DNA from 2 places in the Pseudoneobacillus rhizolycopersici genome. Region 2 is predicted to be linked to the other one. Evidence: a T-box and tRNA genes for the amino acid it is inferred to sense, from the RefSeq annotation. Region 2 holds a T-box; the other holds one or more tRNA genes.
What was found. A T-box is a leader RNA that pairs with one kind of tRNA and senses whether it is charged. The one in region 2 lies ahead of ACX9YW_RS01490 (tryptophan--tRNA ligase), so its partner is inferred to be a tRNA-Trp.
Positions count from the first base shown of each region.

Region 1: it encodes a tRNA-Trp, which carries the amino acid that the T-box ahead of ACX9YW_RS01490 (tryptophan--tRNA ligase) is inferred to sense. The anticodon was not compared.

Region 1 covers NZ_JBTOOE010000015.1:10,243-18,807, reverse strand. Annotated here, with positions in the region: gene ACX9YW_RS15050 (ABC transporter substrate-binding protein) at 179-955, shown strand; gene ACX9YW_RS15045 (amino acid ABC transporter permease) at 980-1,639, shown strand; gene ACX9YW_RS15040 (amino acid ABC transporter ATP-binding protein) at 1,632-2,354, shown strand; gene ACX9YW_RS15035 (STAS domain-containing protein) at 2,408-3,232, opposite strand; gene ACX9YW_RS15030 (hypothetical protein) at 3,404-3,544, shown strand; tRNA gene ACX9YW_RS15025 (tRNA-Asn) at 3,671-3,745, shown strand; tRNA gene ACX9YW_RS15020 (tRNA-Trp) at 3,770-3,843, shown strand; tRNA gene ACX9YW_RS15015 (tRNA-Gly) at 3,853-3,923, shown strand; gene ACX9YW_RS15010 (HAD family hydrolase) at 4,011-4,754, shown strand; gene pepF (oligoendopeptidase F) at 4,770-6,557, shown strand; gene desA (Delta(5) desaturase DesA) at 7,194-8,228, shown strand; gene ACX9YW_RS14995 (YqhV family protein) at 8,258-8,533, opposite strand.
Region 2 covers NZ_JBTOOE010000001.1:277,493-286,057, forward strand. Annotated here, with positions in the region: gene ACX9YW_RS01470 (SLC45 family MFS transporter) at 1-859, opposite strand, end outside; gene ACX9YW_RS01475 (GNAT family N-acetyltransferase) at 957-1,409, opposite strand; gene ACX9YW_RS01480 (zinc ribbon domain-containing protein) at 1,640-1,846, shown strand; gene ACX9YW_RS01485 (hypothetical protein) at 1,952-2,095, shown strand; gene ACX9YW_RS01490 (tryptophan--tRNA ligase) at 2,211-3,209, opposite strand; T-box leader at 3,261-3,505, opposite strand; gene ACX9YW_RS01495 (VOC family protein) at 3,632-4,018, shown strand; gene ACX9YW_RS01500 (hypothetical protein) at 4,028-4,294, opposite strand; gene ACX9YW_RS01505 (hypothetical protein) at 4,417-5,610, opposite strand; gene ACX9YW_RS01510 (DUF58 domain-containing protein) at 5,638-6,837, opposite strand; gene ACX9YW_RS01515 (AAA family ATPase) at 6,837-7,787, opposite strand; gene ACX9YW_RS01520 (ribonuclease H1 domain-containing protein) at 8,020-8,565, shown strand, end outside.

The DNA of each region.
Region 1 (8,565 bases), on a different contig from region 2:
AACAGACTGACTGTTTTAGAAAAGTCAGTCTGTTTTTTTATTATTTTAAGAAATAATAATCTGAATATTTTTATTTTAATAAAGTACCTATTCAAAAAAATATACATGTGTTAAAATTCATTTCAGTGAATAAAAATTCAAATCTATTAATCGATATATATTCGTAGGAGGAGACAAAATGAAAAAGAATTTACTAGCATTGACGATGATTTTGACATTAATTTTATTAGCTGCATGTGGCACATCTAAAAGCAACGATGCAGCAAATAGGGATAGCACAACAGATAAAAAGGTATTAGTAATGGGAACATCCGCTGACTTTGCTCCATTTGAATCAAGAACTCCAGCTGGTGAATTTGAAGGCTTTGATATTGACGTAGCTCATTATATTGCTGATGAGCTTGGGTACGAACTTAAAATTGAAGATATGAAGTTTGATGGTTTAATTGGTGCGCTTCAAACCAATCGTGTTGATATGGTTTTAGCGGGAATGTCAGCTACCGAAAAACGTAAGGCAAATGTTGATTTCTCCACTCCGTATCATCACTCTGGCGAAATGTTTATAACTCTGAAAGATTCTGACATTACAGCATTAGAAGCGATTGAAGGGAAGAAACTTGGCGTTCAATTAGGAACGATTCAAGAAGAAGGTGCCAAAAAGATTCAAGAAACAGTAAATTTTGAGCTAAAACCAATTGACAACGCAGCAGTATTAATTCAAGAACTTTTAACGAAGCGAATTGATGTCGCTTATATGGATAAAACAGTTGCAGAAGGCTATATGGCGGAACAAGGTTTAGTTGGATTCGATGACCCAACGACAAGCTCACCAGGGATGGCGGTTGCTTTTCCAAAAGGTAGCAAGCTAGTAGAAGAAGTGAATAATGTTCTTAAAAAGATGGAAGAGAACGGTAAACTAGAAGAACTAAAAGAAAAATGGTTAAAAGAAGAATAAAATAGTTGAAGTGAGGTGTAAGGCATGAATTTGGATTTTAGCCAAATGGTGCCTTATATTCCTTTTATCCTAGAAGGAATATGGGTTACGTTAAAATTTGTGATTGTCTCGATTATTTTTGGTTTTATATTTGGTAGTATTCTTGCTTTGTTTAAAATCTCTCGCCTAAAACCATTAAATTGGTTCGCTGATGCATATACCTCGATTTTCCGAGGAACACCATTGATTTTACAGCTTATGATTATTTATTTTGCGATTCCGCAACTAACGGGATACGACATTTCACCATTTTTATCAGCCATTTTGGCTTTTGGTTTAAATTCATCTGCTTATATATCCGAAATCATTCGGGCAGGAATCCAGGCTGTTGATAAAGGGCAATTAGAAGCAGCTCAAGCGCTCGGAATTCCTTATCATCTCATGATGAAAGACATCATCTTTCCACAAGCGCTAAAAAATATTTTGCCAGCTTTAATGAATGAATTTATCACTTTAACAAAAGAGTCAGCGATTGTTTCGACAATTAGCTATTTAGATTTAATGCGTCGTGCCCAGGTTGTTGGTGCTGATACGTACCGAAACTTTGAACCGCTCATTTTTGTCGGCTTTATCTATTGGGCGATGGTCATGGTTCTTACCTTAATCGGTAAGGGTGTCGAAAGGAGATTGAAATACAGTGATTAAAGTAGAAAATCTCTCCAAGCAATTCGGAAACAATGAGGTATTGAAAAATATTTCAACGGCCATACCGGCTGGTGAAGTGGTCGCGATTATTGGCCCTTCAGGTTCTGGAAAATCGACCTTTTTACGTTGCCTCAATTTACTTGAGGAGCCAACAAAAGGGAAGGTCTGGATTGATGGCCAAGATATTACTGACCGTAAAACAAATATTATGAATGTCCGCCAACAGATCGGAATGGTGTTTCAACATTTTCACCTTTTTCCTCATAAGACAGTATTAGAGAACTTAACTTATGCTCCGATGAAGGTAAAAGGGGAATCGCGCGAGGTAGCGGAAAAGAAAGCCCGCGACTTACTTGCAAAGGTCGGCTTATCTGAGAAAGAGGCAGCCTATCCAAATAGTCTATCCGGAGGACAAAAACAACGTGTGGCAATTGCCCGTGCTTTAGCAATGGAACCGAATTTGATGTTGTTTGATGAACCAACATCCGCGCTTGACCCGGAAATGGTTAAAGAAGTCCTCAACGTTATGAAGGACCTTGCCGGATCTGGGATAACGATGGCAATCGTAACCCATGAAATGGGATTTGCTCGTGAAGTAGCTGATCGCATCATGTTCCTTGAAGGTGGCGTGCTATTAGAAGAAGGCTCTCCGGAAGAGTTCTTTACTAATCCGAAAACAACACGTGCAAAGGACTTTCTTGATAAGGTTCTATAACTCATTAAAAAAGACAGTCGAAGAATTTTTCTTGGCTGTCTTTTTTTAAAGAGCTATAAAATTAAATACTCCTTTAAAGCTTGCTGCAGCGTGCCAAGCGTTTTGGCATTTTTATCAAACTTTACACCCATATGGATCATTTTTCGAACCACTTCTGCTCGTAGTCCGGTAATCACCGAGGTACAACCCATTAACGCCGTCCCTTGAATGATTTTCATGATGTGTTCAATGACGTCATTTTCCATCTCAGCAATTCCAGAAAGGTCCATAATCAGCGTTTGAATGCGTAATTTACCAATCTCGGTCAAAACTTTTTCCTCAAGAATATTGGAGCGATAAATATCGACCGAGCCGATTAGCGGTAGGATACAAATACTTTTGTTAATTGGAATAATGGGAACAGACAAATTTTCAACCATTTTTCGTTGCGCTGCAATTAAGGAATCCTTGTAGGTTGAATAATTAATGAAAAAGGTATTTAAAAACTCGTCGATATGATTGTTTATCTTCTTTTCCATAACGAAAAAATCCTCAATTGAAAATCGGTGGAATCGTTCGTTATACTTATGAACAAAGGACCACAGTGTTCTTCGAATCGCTTGAATCCATTCCAATTTAAACGATAGAGGAATGGACTGTGTCGCCCAGGCAATTCCTTCTTGTTTGGCGAATAACAGCAATTCTTTCTCCTTGCCATCAATAATATATATAACGAGATTATGAGCGTTATTGACTAGGTCAATTTTGCCTACCTTGAGAATTTCATTTATCTTATCTTTTACGTTTACCGCTTCTTTTAATAATGACTGTTCGAAGCTTTGTTTATTTTCTTGAACAAATTCTTTAATTTGGGTAAACTCCTTCGTCATAATCCCCATATTAAAATTTTCCCCCTTATTCACTCAACATGCGCGAAGAATATTTACCCACTTTTCTAAATTAATAAACCTGAAATATTATTTATTGTAAAATTATATTCCATTGAATTCCATCGTAATTTCATGAAAGTTGCACATTCTATTAACAAGCTTTCTAAGGGGGAATTGTATATGGATGAACAATGTTTCTATTGTAACGATACCATTGAAGATGGATATTACTTTGGAAGTTTTGTCCATCAAAATGATCTTTTAGAAAAGCCGTTATGCAAAAATTGTTACCAAGACTGGCTTGAAGGGATAAAAGAGTAACCCTTCACCCATGGAATTGCCTAGTGAATGACTAGGCAATTTTAATTTTTTTAAAAAAAGATAAAAATTTTTATTGAAAAATGGGCAAAATATATATTAATATAATTAATATCTTCATATTATTGTTCCGCAGTAGCTCAGTGGTAGAGCATTCGGCTGTTAACCGAACGGTCGTAGGTTCGAGTCCTACCTGCGGAGCCATTTTTTTGTCATGTTTTTCCTAATAGGGGCATAGTTTAAAGGTAGAACTAAGGTCTCCAAAACCTTCAGTGTGGGTTCGATTCCTACTGCCCCTGCCAATTGAATATGCGGGTGTAGTTTAGTGGTAAAACCTCAGCCTTCCAAGCTGATGTTGTGGGTTCGATTCCCATCACCCGCTTAACCGCATATAACCAACGCAGTGTTCATTTCTTTCAAGGAAATGGGTACTGCGTTTTTTATTTAAGCAAATTAATGGGAGATGGCCATGAAAAGGTTTAAAATTAAGACAGATCATGTCAGTTTAGGAAATGAGGTAAGGAGAGAAATGCCAATCAAAGCCATCTTTTTAGATTTTTACGGAACAGTTGTACATGAAAATGAGGAATCATTGCTGGAAATTTGTCATAGAATCAAACAAAATTCTGATACCAAAGCATCTGTAGGTGAAATCGGCTATTATTGGACGAAGGAATTTAATCAATTGCTTACATTTAGCCAAGGTGAAAACTTTTTATCACAAAGGCAAGTCAGTACCGATTCCTTAAAAAATACATTGGAGAAGTTTAATTCGAAGGCAAACGAAGAAGAATTACTTCAATTAATGTTTCACCATTGGAAAAGCCCAACCATTTTTACCGATGCAGTAGCGTTTTTTGAAAATAATCATTTGCCTGTTTATATACTTTCCAATGTAGACCACTTAGATATAACCGAAGCGATTAATCTCTTGCATTTAAAAGTAGATGGCGTCATCACAAGTGAACATGTCAAAGTCTATAAACCTCATCAAGATATGTATCACTATGCCCTTGAGATGAGTGGTTTATCAGCTGATGAAGTTCTCCATGTTGGCGACTCTTTAACAAGCGACGTCTTTGGAGCCAACCGAGTTGGTATCAAGAGTGTTTGGCTCAACCGGAGCCGTAAACCATTGTCTGGTGATACGCAACCAGATTTTATCGTCGAACATCTAAATGAAATTTTGATGTTGCCCGTTTTAATAAACTAAAAAGGAGGAATCCACATGACAACATACACTTCTAGAGTTGAGGTCCCAATCACGGAAAAATGGAACCTAGAGGATTTATATTCTGATGTGCACAAGTGGGAAGCGGATTTACAAAAAGTTGAGGAAATGGCTAAAAAACTGAAAGAATTCGACGGAGCCATTCAAGATGGAAAGAGCCTTTTTCAATTCTTAAAACTACAGGAGGAATTATCCTATACTTTTAACCATGTGTTTGCTTATTGCATGCTTAAGGTGGATGAGGACACCCGAGACACAACCTCTCAGTCATTGCTTGACCGGGCGAGAGCTCTCAGTGTCAAGGTAAGTGCGGCAACCTCTTTCTTTATGCCATTTTTATTAAGCTTAGAGGAGGAGACACTTAAAGGCTACATAGCTGCGGATAAAGGCCTTGATTACTTTGCCGATGATCTTTGGGAATCGTTCCGTTATAAAGTGCATGTTCTGAGTAAAGAGCAAGAAGAGATTCTTTCCCAGCTAGGAGAGGCACTTGCAGTTCCTAGCAATACTTACGGGATGATTAACAATGCAGATATTCAATTTGGCGAGGTAACAAATGAAGACGGTGAAAAAATCGAACTCACCAGAGGGCTGTATTCAAAATTAATCGAGGACGAAGATCGCGAAAAGCGCCGTGAAGCCTACAAAGCATACTACAAACCATATCTTGCAGCTAAAAATACCATTGCTTCGACTCTTGCTGGGGCAATTAAGAATAATGTCACCATTGCTAAAATTCGCCATTATCCTTCTGCTTTAGAGAAGGCACTCTTTGGTGATAAGGTTCCAAAAGAAGTCTATGAAAACCTAATCACTGCAACGAAAGCTAATATTGCCCCAATGCATCGTTATTCGCAAATTCGCAAGGAAAAGTTGGGACTTGATGAATTAAGACAATATGATCTAAGTACCCCACTCGTCAAAGGAGTCAAAAGAGTCATCTCGTACGACGATGCTTATGAAACGATGCGAAAAGCACTCGCCCCGTTAGGTGAAAATTACCTTGCCATTTTAAAGGAGTTTAAGGAAAATCGCTATATCGATGTTCGTGAAACTCCTGGAAAACGCTCTGGGGCCTATAATCTAGGTGTATATGGGGTGCATCCGTACATTTTATTGAATCATCAGGATGACTTAGATAGTTTATTTACGTTAGCACATGAATGTGGTCACGGGGTCCACAGCAAACTGAGTGCGATGCATCAACCACAAATCACTGCACGATACACGATTTTCGTGGCCGAAGTCGCTTCTACAGTTAACGAAGTTTTACTTATTAATTATTTATTAAAAACAGAAACTAACACAGACATTCGCAAATCTTTATTAAACCATTTTATCGATCAGTTTAAAGGAACCTTCTTTACGCAAGTCATGTTTGCTGAGTTTGAAAAGAGAACTCATGAAATGGCTGAACAAGGTTTACCTTTAAATGTGGATGCATTTAATAAAACATACGAGGCATTATTCCGTGAGTACAACGGCGATGAAGTTGTTTTTGATGAAGAAGTGAAATTCGGCTGGTCAAGAATTCCTCACTTCTATCGTCCGTTCTACGTATATAAATATGCAACTGGCTTTGCCTCAGCGATTCACTTAGCTACGAAAATTTTCGAAGGCGATCAAGAAACGTTGAAAAACTACTTAGAGTTCTTAAAAAGCGGCAGCTCAGACTATCCGCTTGAATTATTGAAGAAAACGGGTGTTGATTTGACCACACCTGAGCCCATTGAAAATGCTCTAAAGCGTTTTGCGGAGCTGGTAGAGGATTTTTCAAAGTTATAAGAATAACATCCTGGGAGAAAGTTCTTTTCCCGGGATTTTTTTGTTGATTTAGTTTTATTCATCGTTATTTGGTTGCCAAGCGAGGTCCTTGTCGACCGATTTTTGGGAAAAGCAGATTAAGCGGTCGCCAAGAGAGGTTCTTGACGCCCGATTTTTGGGAAGAGCAAAGAAAGTGGACGCCAAGAGAGGTTCTTGACGCCCGATTTTTGGGAAGAGCAAAGAAAGTGGTAGCCAAGAGAGGTTCTTGACGCCCGATTTTAGGGAAGAGTATGGAAAGTGGTCGCCAAGAGGAGTTCTTGACGCCCGATTTTCGGGAAGAGCACGGAAAGAGGTAGCCAAGAGAGGTTCTTGACGCCCGATTTTCGGGAAGAGCAAAGAAAGTGGTAGCCAAGAGAGGTTTTTGACGCCCGATTTTCGGGAAGAGCAAAGAAAGTGGTCCACCAGGTTTTGCTTATTGCTAAATTTTCACAAAAAAATAATCGAAAAAAATTTGATGAAATTTTTTAGATAAAACGGGGATTCTAACCAATAACATGACATTTATCATACCCTGGTCATGACACTTGCTACTACAAAGGGAAAAACCCTTCCTCTATACTTAAATTAACAAGTTAAAGAAAGGGGAATATATCAAAAATGACCCTAGAACAAACGAAGAAAAACTTAAAAAAACAAGTTACCCCTTATGAAAAATCAACAGTTAAAGAAAGTACAATTCAATTATTGAACACGTTGGTTCCATTTTTGGGACTATGGGTTCTTGCTCATCTAAGTCTCTCTGTATCCTATTGGTTGGCATTAGTACCAATCATTTTGGCAGCGGGCTTTTTGGTGCGAATCTTCATTATTTTTCACGATTGCACTCACCATTCCTTTTTTAAAAGCCGCAAGGCAAATCGAATTGTTGGAACGATTACAGGGGTAATTACGTTGTTCCCATTTGATCAATGGGGGCACGACCATGCAGTTCATCATGCGACAAGTGGAAATCTCGACAAACGTGGAGTCGGCGATATTTGGACGATGACAGTAGATGAATATGTAGCCGCTTCCTGGAAAATGCGTTTAGCCTATCGCTTATATCGCAATCCGTTTGTGATGTTTGGATTAGGCCCGATTTATCAATTCTTAATAATGAACAGATTTAACCGCAAGGCAGCCAAAAAGAAGGAACGGATGAATCTGTATTTAACAAATGTATTAATTGTAGTGTTATATGCAGCAGTCATTTCCGTCATCGGTTGGCAGTCTTTTCTAATCGTTCAAGGATCAATCTTTATGATATCGGGTTCGGCAGGCATTTGGTTATTTTATGTCCAACATAACTTTGAGGATTCCTATTTTGAACCGGATAAAGATTGGGAGTACGTATTGGCCGCAGTTGAAGGAAGTTCGTTTTATAAGCTCCCTAAAATTATGCAATGGCTAACTGGTAACATTGGCTTCCACCATGTCCACCATTTAAGCCCAAGGGTACCAAACTATCGTTTAGAGGAAGCACATAATAATACGGAACCTTTAAAAAACGTACCGACCGTTACACTGGCAACAAGCCTTCAGTCTCTTAAATTCCGCTTATGGGATGAGAAAAGGAAAAATTTTGTCAGCTTCAAAGAAATCAAGCATTTGTTGAATAAGAACAGCGCACTCCAAGTAGAAACGGAACGTTAAAAAAAACTCCCCAGGCTGGGGAGTTTTTTTTATTGGCTTTTTATTCCATATAGGATGCAGGCTACTCCACCAAATATCCAAAGCATTTTCACTAATGAAACCTTTTCAGCCATTCCGAAAAGGCCAATCGTAGTAGTCGCAATAAGGACGAGCGGACCAACAAAAGCAAGAGAAGTATTTAAGATAAGCGCTTTTTCAATCGTGCTCGATTTTAAAATAAAAAATGCCATAATCACCTCAATGCTGCCAGAAAGAATGCGCAATAATGCCATCCCAACAATCGCCTTTTCTAAGAAAATAAACATGCCGTCCCTCCTCGAAAATTTCCTAGTAAATA
Region 2 (8,565 bases):
TAAAAACAAACACAAGACCAATAATTCCAATAATAATGATTTTCTTCTCACCGAATCTTGCCCCTAATAAACCACTAGGAATAGCAAACAGAACAAAGCTAAGTGAAAAAAATGCTAATGAAAAGGCCGATGCACTTCTCGACAGACCTAACTCATTTACGCCATACAAAGTAAAAAGTGCCTCCATACCTTGGATAGCGACAAACCAAAAAAAGATTGCAGCTAATAGGAAAATAGTTGGGGAATTTAGTTCCTGTTTATAATTGTAAACCGGATTTTCAGGAACCGATTGAGGAATAGTATCGCGACGTTCATTAATATTTTTATAAATAACCAATAATGCTACAAGAAAAGTTGCAGAAACCACTAAAAAAGGTAAGGCTTCCTTTACATAAAATAAGTAAGAGCCAATACTAAACGCTAAAATCCCACCACAGCCACCCATAAAATTAATGACACCGTTTGCTTTTGTTCGCTTAGGTTCAGGTGTGATATCGGGCATTAACGCAATGGTGGGAGAACGAAAAATTGCCATCGAAAGGTTCATACACATCATGAAAATAATTAAGGTTATTAGACTTGTATGAAAAGGAATTAGTGCAAAAAATAAAGCAGCAAGTGGAATTCCAACAATCAAATAAGGCATTCTACGTCCAAATCTAGTATTGGTTCGATCACTGCGATTTCCGATGTACGGCTGAAGAAATAAGGCAAAATAGTTGTCAATCGTCATTAAAAATCCAATTAAGGCAGTGCTTTGGAGATAATCATTAAGAAAAAAAGGCACAAATCCGTTATACAAGGCCCAACCGATACTAATACTGAAGAAACCAAATCCTAGTAGCCAAGTTTTTTTCATCACAACCTCCTTTAGATGTAAAAAAAGAAGCGCTACTATTTTATGCCAACAATCAGTTCTTTTTGCCTGTTCTAATTGAATTTAAAAACCTTTTCCTTTACAAATCCAGCATCAATCGAATCATATCTCTACAGGGAATCTCATTTTCAATGATTTCCTCTTGGTAATTACGGATAAAAAAGTCCAAATCGACCCCAACAATCCGAAATCCACATTTTTGATAAAGCGCTAATTGGCCAATACTCGAATTTCCCGTACCTAGTTCTATCGTTTTGTAACCTAAATCCTTCGCTATTTGTATAGCTTTTAATACTAATTGCTTGCCAACGCCAAAACCTTGATGACTTTCAGATACCGCTACATTAACCAAATCAACAGTTAAAGGTTTTGTTGGCAACAAAACAAATACACCAATTACCTCATTATGTAATTTGGCAACATAACAATCTCCTCTTCTAATATAGTCCTCAATATGATTTCGAGAGGGATCTGCTAACAACAATAAATTCATTGGGGGATATTCATGTTTACTTAGTTTTCTGATTTCCATATTAAATCTCTCCAAATAGTGCTGTCATTTTTTTATATTCAATACCTCGCCACATTGTTTAATTGGAGAACCCAAATCTATAATATGACGAATACAACCTATGAAAAGTTTCAATTTTTACCAACTCACTTAGTCCATTAACATGTTCTTGCTAAAACATATTAAATAATGTGAAACTTTCTAAAATGATAAACGTAGATAATAGCGAATCCATTTATAGGAGTGATACCATGAGCAATAAGGGTTGTATAAAGTGTGGTCATCAAGATACAGGAACAAAGGAAGTTGCTATGACAGGAACAGGTTTGTCCAAAATGTTCGATATCCAACACAATACATTTATTGTCGTATTTTGTAAGAACTGCGGGTACTCCGAATTTTATAATAAAAAAACATCAACAGCTTCCAACATAATTGACCTGTTTTTTGGAGGCTAATCTTAATCTGTTCTCCAGGAATGAGAACGCATTTTAGTATTCATTATTAATATTGATGCATTAAACCTTCATTTTTACCCCACCTTATTAATGGGGGTGATATGAATGACCGAAAATAATCCAATTAAATACACTGGAAACGTATTAGATCAACGAAACAACCTAACCGGTCCTGATGATTCAGGTAAGGTAGACTACCCAAAACCGCCAAAACATGTCTCGATAAAAACATCAACCGAAAAGCAATAGTAAGATGGCTGCCATAATAGCAGCCATCTTTATTCTGGAATGACTTTAAAGCCACCTTTCGAAATCATTTTAAAATCCCTTTTAGATTGAATATCAGGTTTTTTATGCTTATGATCTACACATGAAACCCAATCTTTCGCTTTATCTCCCTTAAAAACGGAACGGTCATTTCCCTTGCCTTTTCAGCACCATCTAATAAAGTCTTATCCAATTGTTCTGGAGAAGCTATTAACTCCATATATTTTTGACGAGGTTCCTCAATAAAACGATCTATGACAACAAACAATTCCTTCTTAACCTCTCCCCAACCAATTCCACTCATATACTGCCGCCTCATACCTTCAACCTCCAGCGGAGTAGCAAACTCCTTATACAAAGTAAACAAAGTCGAGGAATCAGGGTCTTTTGGTGCTTCTGGTGGTAAGGAATCGGTTTTAATTTTATTGATTAACTTTTGCAAATTACCTGGCTCTTCGAATAAAGGAATCGTATTCTTATAACTCTTACTCATTTTCCTACCATCCAACCCAGGTAATACAGCTGTTTCTTCTTGAACCTGAAAATTAGGCAGTTTAAAGGTTTCTCCATAATGATGATTAAAGCTTTCCGCAATATCCCTTGCAATTTCAACATGCTGAATTTGGTCTTTACCAACTGGTACTAGATCCGATTTAAACATTAAAATGTCCGCTGCCATTAAAATCGGGTAAGTGAAAATTCCCATATTCACTCCAAAATCCAAATCGCGATTCATTTCACGATTCGTGTCAATCAAAGCCTTATAGGCATGGGCTCGATTCATTAGTCCCTTCGATGAAAAACATGCCAGGATCCAATTTAATTCAAAAATCTCAGGTATGTCAGATTGCCGATAAAAAATCACCTTAGAAGGATCAAGGCCAAGTGCTAACCAAGTTGCCGCAATTCCATAGGAAAGTTCCCTAAATTCTGCTGCATTATGAATTTTTGTTAATCCATGAAAATCAGCCACAAAGTAAACGGATTGGTAATCTGGTACCTTTGCTAGTTCCAGTGCAGGTTTAATCGCTCCAATGTAGTTCCCCAAGTGAATCTGTCCTGTCGGCTTGATTCCTGTTAAAATAATTTTTTCCATTAAAGATCCCTCCTTGTTATGCAAACACAAAAAGGGCTACTCATCCCTAACAAAAAGGACGAGTAACCCGTGGTGCCACCTTTATTCGTTTACATATGTAAACGCACTTTTTGTACGGAGGCTAACGCCTCGATACATCGCCCCTTTTAACGGTGAGACATTCCGCTAAACCTACTTTTTGTGTTCAGTCTAGAAGCTCCGAAGCCCATTCAACGATTTCCCCATGCTGATTCTCACCAACCACCAGCTCTCTGAAATGTTCCAAACCGCCTACTCTTCTTCATCATTGCAAATTTATATATCTTCAATAGTAAAATATGGATATTCAATCGTCAATAGATAAATTCAACAAATTTATCTATGCCCCTCCATTTAGTTGAAGCTTGTTTTTTGTTAATATATGGGTAGAGGAGGTGGCGGTTATGCTTCATCACGTTGAAATATATGTTTCAAATTTAGAGAAGTCTGTTCTTTTTTGGGATTGGTTATTAACGGAATTAGGATACGAACTTTACCAAAAATGGGATAAAGGTCGCAGCTGGAAATATGAAAAAACGTATCTAGTGTTTGTCCAAGCTGAAGAACGGTTTCTAGACATTCCCTATCATCGTTGTCGGGTTGGACTTAATCATCTCGCATTTCATGCAAAAACACGGGAACAAGTTGATGAGCTAACTAAAAAGCTTATTGATAAGGATGTTCGAGTTCTCTATCAAGATAAACATCCTTTTGCAGGAGGCCCCGATTACTACGCAGTCTTTTTTGAGGATCCAGACCGAATAAAAGTTGAACTAGTTGCACCAATTTAAAAAAGCGGCTTATCGGCCGCTTTTTCTCTTTTTCAAAAAGTGTATTATGGTTCCGCCAATGGTGGCACCAATCGTCATCGCTCCTAAAATCATCCCATAGACGATTTCACCTAGAACCGCCATCTCAGGTGCCGGAAATAACAAGATTTTGATTCCTATCATAATCATCGCTAAAAAAAATACGATTGCTGGAACCCATTTTGCCCATTCCGACTTCAGTTTTATAAAAAGAAAGGTGGCGCATAAACCAATTAAAAAAACAAAAAAGAAATACATATCATTTCATCCCCTCGAAAGAATATCATGCTGTCTTATATCATTAGACGAAATATTATAGAAGGTGTTACGATGGAAAATAAAAATAAAACAGAGAGGTCCTCCTCTCCGTTAAAAATACACTACCTTTTATTTTTTTCCTTTATTTCTCGCTTTATGTTCTGGACTATTGTTTCAAATTGGCTGGCATCATTTTTAGCAATTACTACATTGCCATAACGAACACTCTCATAAGCATTGAACAGGGCTTTATTTTCAGGAAACCCTACTCGGGCGAACCATTCTTGAATCGTTTCATGCTGATATCTGCCTAGGTGATACTTACTGGCGAAATGGTCAAGTTGATAGATTAAACGGCGCAAATACTCTTGTGGTGTAGGTTCTGCAAATAAACTCCTTCTTTTCCGGGTTTTTGATAAAATTGGAATATGCTGCAACGGAATCGCATTCTCATCAGGTTTCTCATCAACAATTTTTGATTTCTTACGAACAATTAACCAAGCCACTAAGAGAACCACTGCTATTAAGGCAACCCAGACCCAAGGTGGTATGGAATCAACCGGATTAATACTGTCAAAGGTATCTTCTTTATCCGGAAGCTCAACCTGCTCAAATTCATCATCTTCTGGTGGTGCTTTTGGTCTTAGCCGTAGCACAATTCCCTCAACTAAATAGAAGAATGGACTTCCAATCATCATCGCGATTATCGCAATTCCTGCAAATATTTTATAAAAAGCCCACTTCACAAATGGGATGCAGAAAGCCAATATTACTGTAAGTACAGCAGAAATCCCTAGAACACTTGCTAAACCAGACGCATCCTTAGCACCATTGTTTTCCCCCATTTGTTGGAGAAATCTACCGATACTAAATAGAATTGTAAAGACAATGACTAAAGCGAAAAAGAAATCCATGTGAGGATATCTGAACATCCATCCAATAAAAAAGATCGCTACACTACTAGAATAAAAGATTATGGCAAAATTGGCTCGCTCTTCTCTCCATAAACTAGAGTCCTTAATAAAAGCCCCCATCCGAAAATATAAAAATATCACACTTATAAGAACGGACATAATGCTAAATCCAAGGAAATAAGCAGCAGCGCTTAACAAAACAGCACCAACAAAAGGAATCGTATTGCCGACAATCTTTTGTTTTAACGCAAAATACAGAAGCAAATTTCCACCTATCATTATTGCTATAATAGGTAGAATTGGCGGAATCGTGCCTGCTCTTGTATAAAAAATACAGACCAAAAAATATAAATAAACGCATTCTAACATGAAAAAATAGGCTGGTTGAAGTCGTTGTATCATTTTAATAATCACCTAATTTCCGACAATTCAAGAACGTCCAAACGGGACGACCGCTGGATATTCGTTATCATCTTGAAGGATATACACCTTTTGCCCCATCTTCTGAACCTTAGAAAAATAAGACACACCTTCGTCATCATACGGGCCACTATAAATGACTACTGGGGAATGCTGCTGTTGCTTATCCACATATTGAAACATACGTCTTAGTGGTACCGTATTACCTCTCTCCGTAATTCGTGCTAGAAGGTCAAGTACCTTACCAAGCTGTTTTGTTCCACTTCCTTTTGGGAGATGATAAACAGCCGACTCACTTGCCATCCTCAAATTTAGAAACAATTCAAATTCAATCCCTTTTTTAGTAGCAAATTGAGCTAAATAAGCGATATTACTCGCAATGGATTCTAAATTTTCAACTACTCCTAAATGATAGGTCGGTGTATTCGGCTCTCGCAGATTGACGATAAATGTCCATGAATAATGGGCCGTTTTTTCAAATACTTTAGTTTGTAGTGTTCCCATCTTGGCACTGGCCTTCCAGTGAATTCTCGCAAAAGAATCAGAATAGACATAATCCCTTGTTCCGATTGGTGCTAGAATATGTTCGTGAATACTACTTGGAGCGGAAAAATCTCCTTGGGCCATCGTCGCAAATAACTTTTCGGTTTGCGGTACAGCAATCGGTGTTGGATGAATGATTAGTTCCTTATGAATAAATGGATTATACGTCAACTCTACAAATCCATAACCAAAAAAGTTCTGAATGGTTAGGTGAACGGATTTAATTCTAGTCGCCCCACGTTTTAATGCCTTAAGATGAAGTGGGATCTGTAATGACTCTTTACTTCTTAAGTGAAATGGAATGGTAAAGACAACATTGGATTCTGATTGAAAAGAAGGAATTCCAACACCTTCGACAATTGATTCTAACTTTACCTCTAACATTCCCTTGTAAATTGGTAAAATACTAAGCTGAGAAAGTTGTAGATTTAATGTGGTCTCCTCACCCACTGAAAGTCGAATTGTTTGTCTACCATTTTCTAGTTCCAAATCGTCAGCAACATGCTTCAAATAATATAAACTAAGTTGACAAATCACAATTAAGAGACTTCCTAAAAAGATTAACCAATAAGTTTCCTGATAGAAACTTACAAGCAATAGAACGACACCAATTACAGTGACGAGATCTAATGCATTTCCTCCGTGTACGTCTTTTCTCCAGACCATTAGTTCAACGCCCCAGTTTCAGCAGGAACCTCGACACTCTTTAGAATCGTCTCAAGAACCTGACTGTTCGTCCGTTTAAGGGATGCATCCAATGTAAGGACTAAGCGGTGAGCCAACATATACACTGCTACATCCTTCACATCTTGTGGTGTAACAAATAGGCGATCCTGTAAAAACGCCCTTCCTTGTGCCCCTCTCATTAAAGCTAACGTACCACGGGGACTAACACCCATTTCAACTTCGTCATGATTACGAGTTAGGTGGACAAGTTCAAGAATATAATTTTCGACATCCTCAGAAATAGTAACCTTCTTGACTTCCTCTTTTAAGCTAGCAATGTCATCTAATGAAAACACTGTTTTTAAACTGTTGTATGGTGAGCCGTGACGGTAAGTTTGCATGATTTTCTTTTCTTCTTCCATCGTTGGATAGCTTAACGGAATTTGCATAAAGAAACGATCCATTTGTGCTTCAGGTAGCGGGAATGTACCTTGTTGGGATTCAATCGGATTTTGTGTTGCAATAACGATAAATGGCTTTGGTAACGCGATAGTTTCCCCGTCAATCGTTACTTGGCGCTCTTCCATAACCTCAAGTAAACTCGCCTGTGTCCTTGGAGTCGCACGGTTAATTTCATCCGCTAATAAAATATTTGTCATAACCGGTCCGATTCGAAGTTGGAAGTCCTGCTCCTTTGGATGGAAAAACTGAATCCCAGTTACATCACTTGGCAATAAATCCGGAGTAAACTGAATTCGCTTAAACGCTCCATCAATCGTTTTTGCAAAGCTTTTGGCTAATTGCGTCTTACCTGTTCCAGGCACACTTTCCAATAATACATGACCATCATTTAGTAAGGCTATAAACAGCATTTCTACGATATCATCTTTACCGATGATTACATGACTAATTTCTAGTTTTAATTGTGAAACCTTCTCTGCAATGTTCAAAACTGACTCCCCATTTCTTTATTTGTTTTAGATATTCGGAATTCTTCCAGTTGACCGAAATGATGTTATCGGTCTCAAGTGCTGAATGCTCGAAACATTCAGACCATTTACCTAATATTATGCAACTTACAATCCATTTTGTCTATTTTTACTGTATTAAAAATGTTAATTATTGGTTTATAAATAATATTTTGTTATCCTATAAGAAAAGCTATGGAGGACCATTTTTAATATGGCTAGTAAAAAATATTACGTCGTTTGGCAAGGCCGAAAAACAGGGGTTTTTGAGACTTGGGCGGAATGCGAAAAACAAACAAAAGGTTATCAGGGAGCACGATTTAAATCCTTCCCGACCTTAGCAGAAGCCAAACAGGCGTTAAGCGAAGGATACGCAAGTACAAAAACTACCAATAAGAAAAACACTACCACTAAAGAAAACGCAAAACCTGAGATTGAACCCAACAGTATTTCCGTAGATGCAGCATGTAGTGGAAATCCCGGAATGATGGAATATCAAGGGGTTAACACTCAAACAGGTGAAACCATTTTCCATTACGGTCCCATCTTAGGAACAAATAATATTGGTGAGTTTTTAGGCATCGTTCACGCATTATCGTATTTAAATCAAAAAGGCGAACATACGACCATTTATTCTGATTCGATGACTGCGATAGCTTGGGTACGCAACAAAAAAGCGAATACTTCTCTAGTACGCAATAATGAGACGAAGCAAGTATGGAGCTTAATCGAACGAGCAGAAAAATGGTTAAAGGAAAAT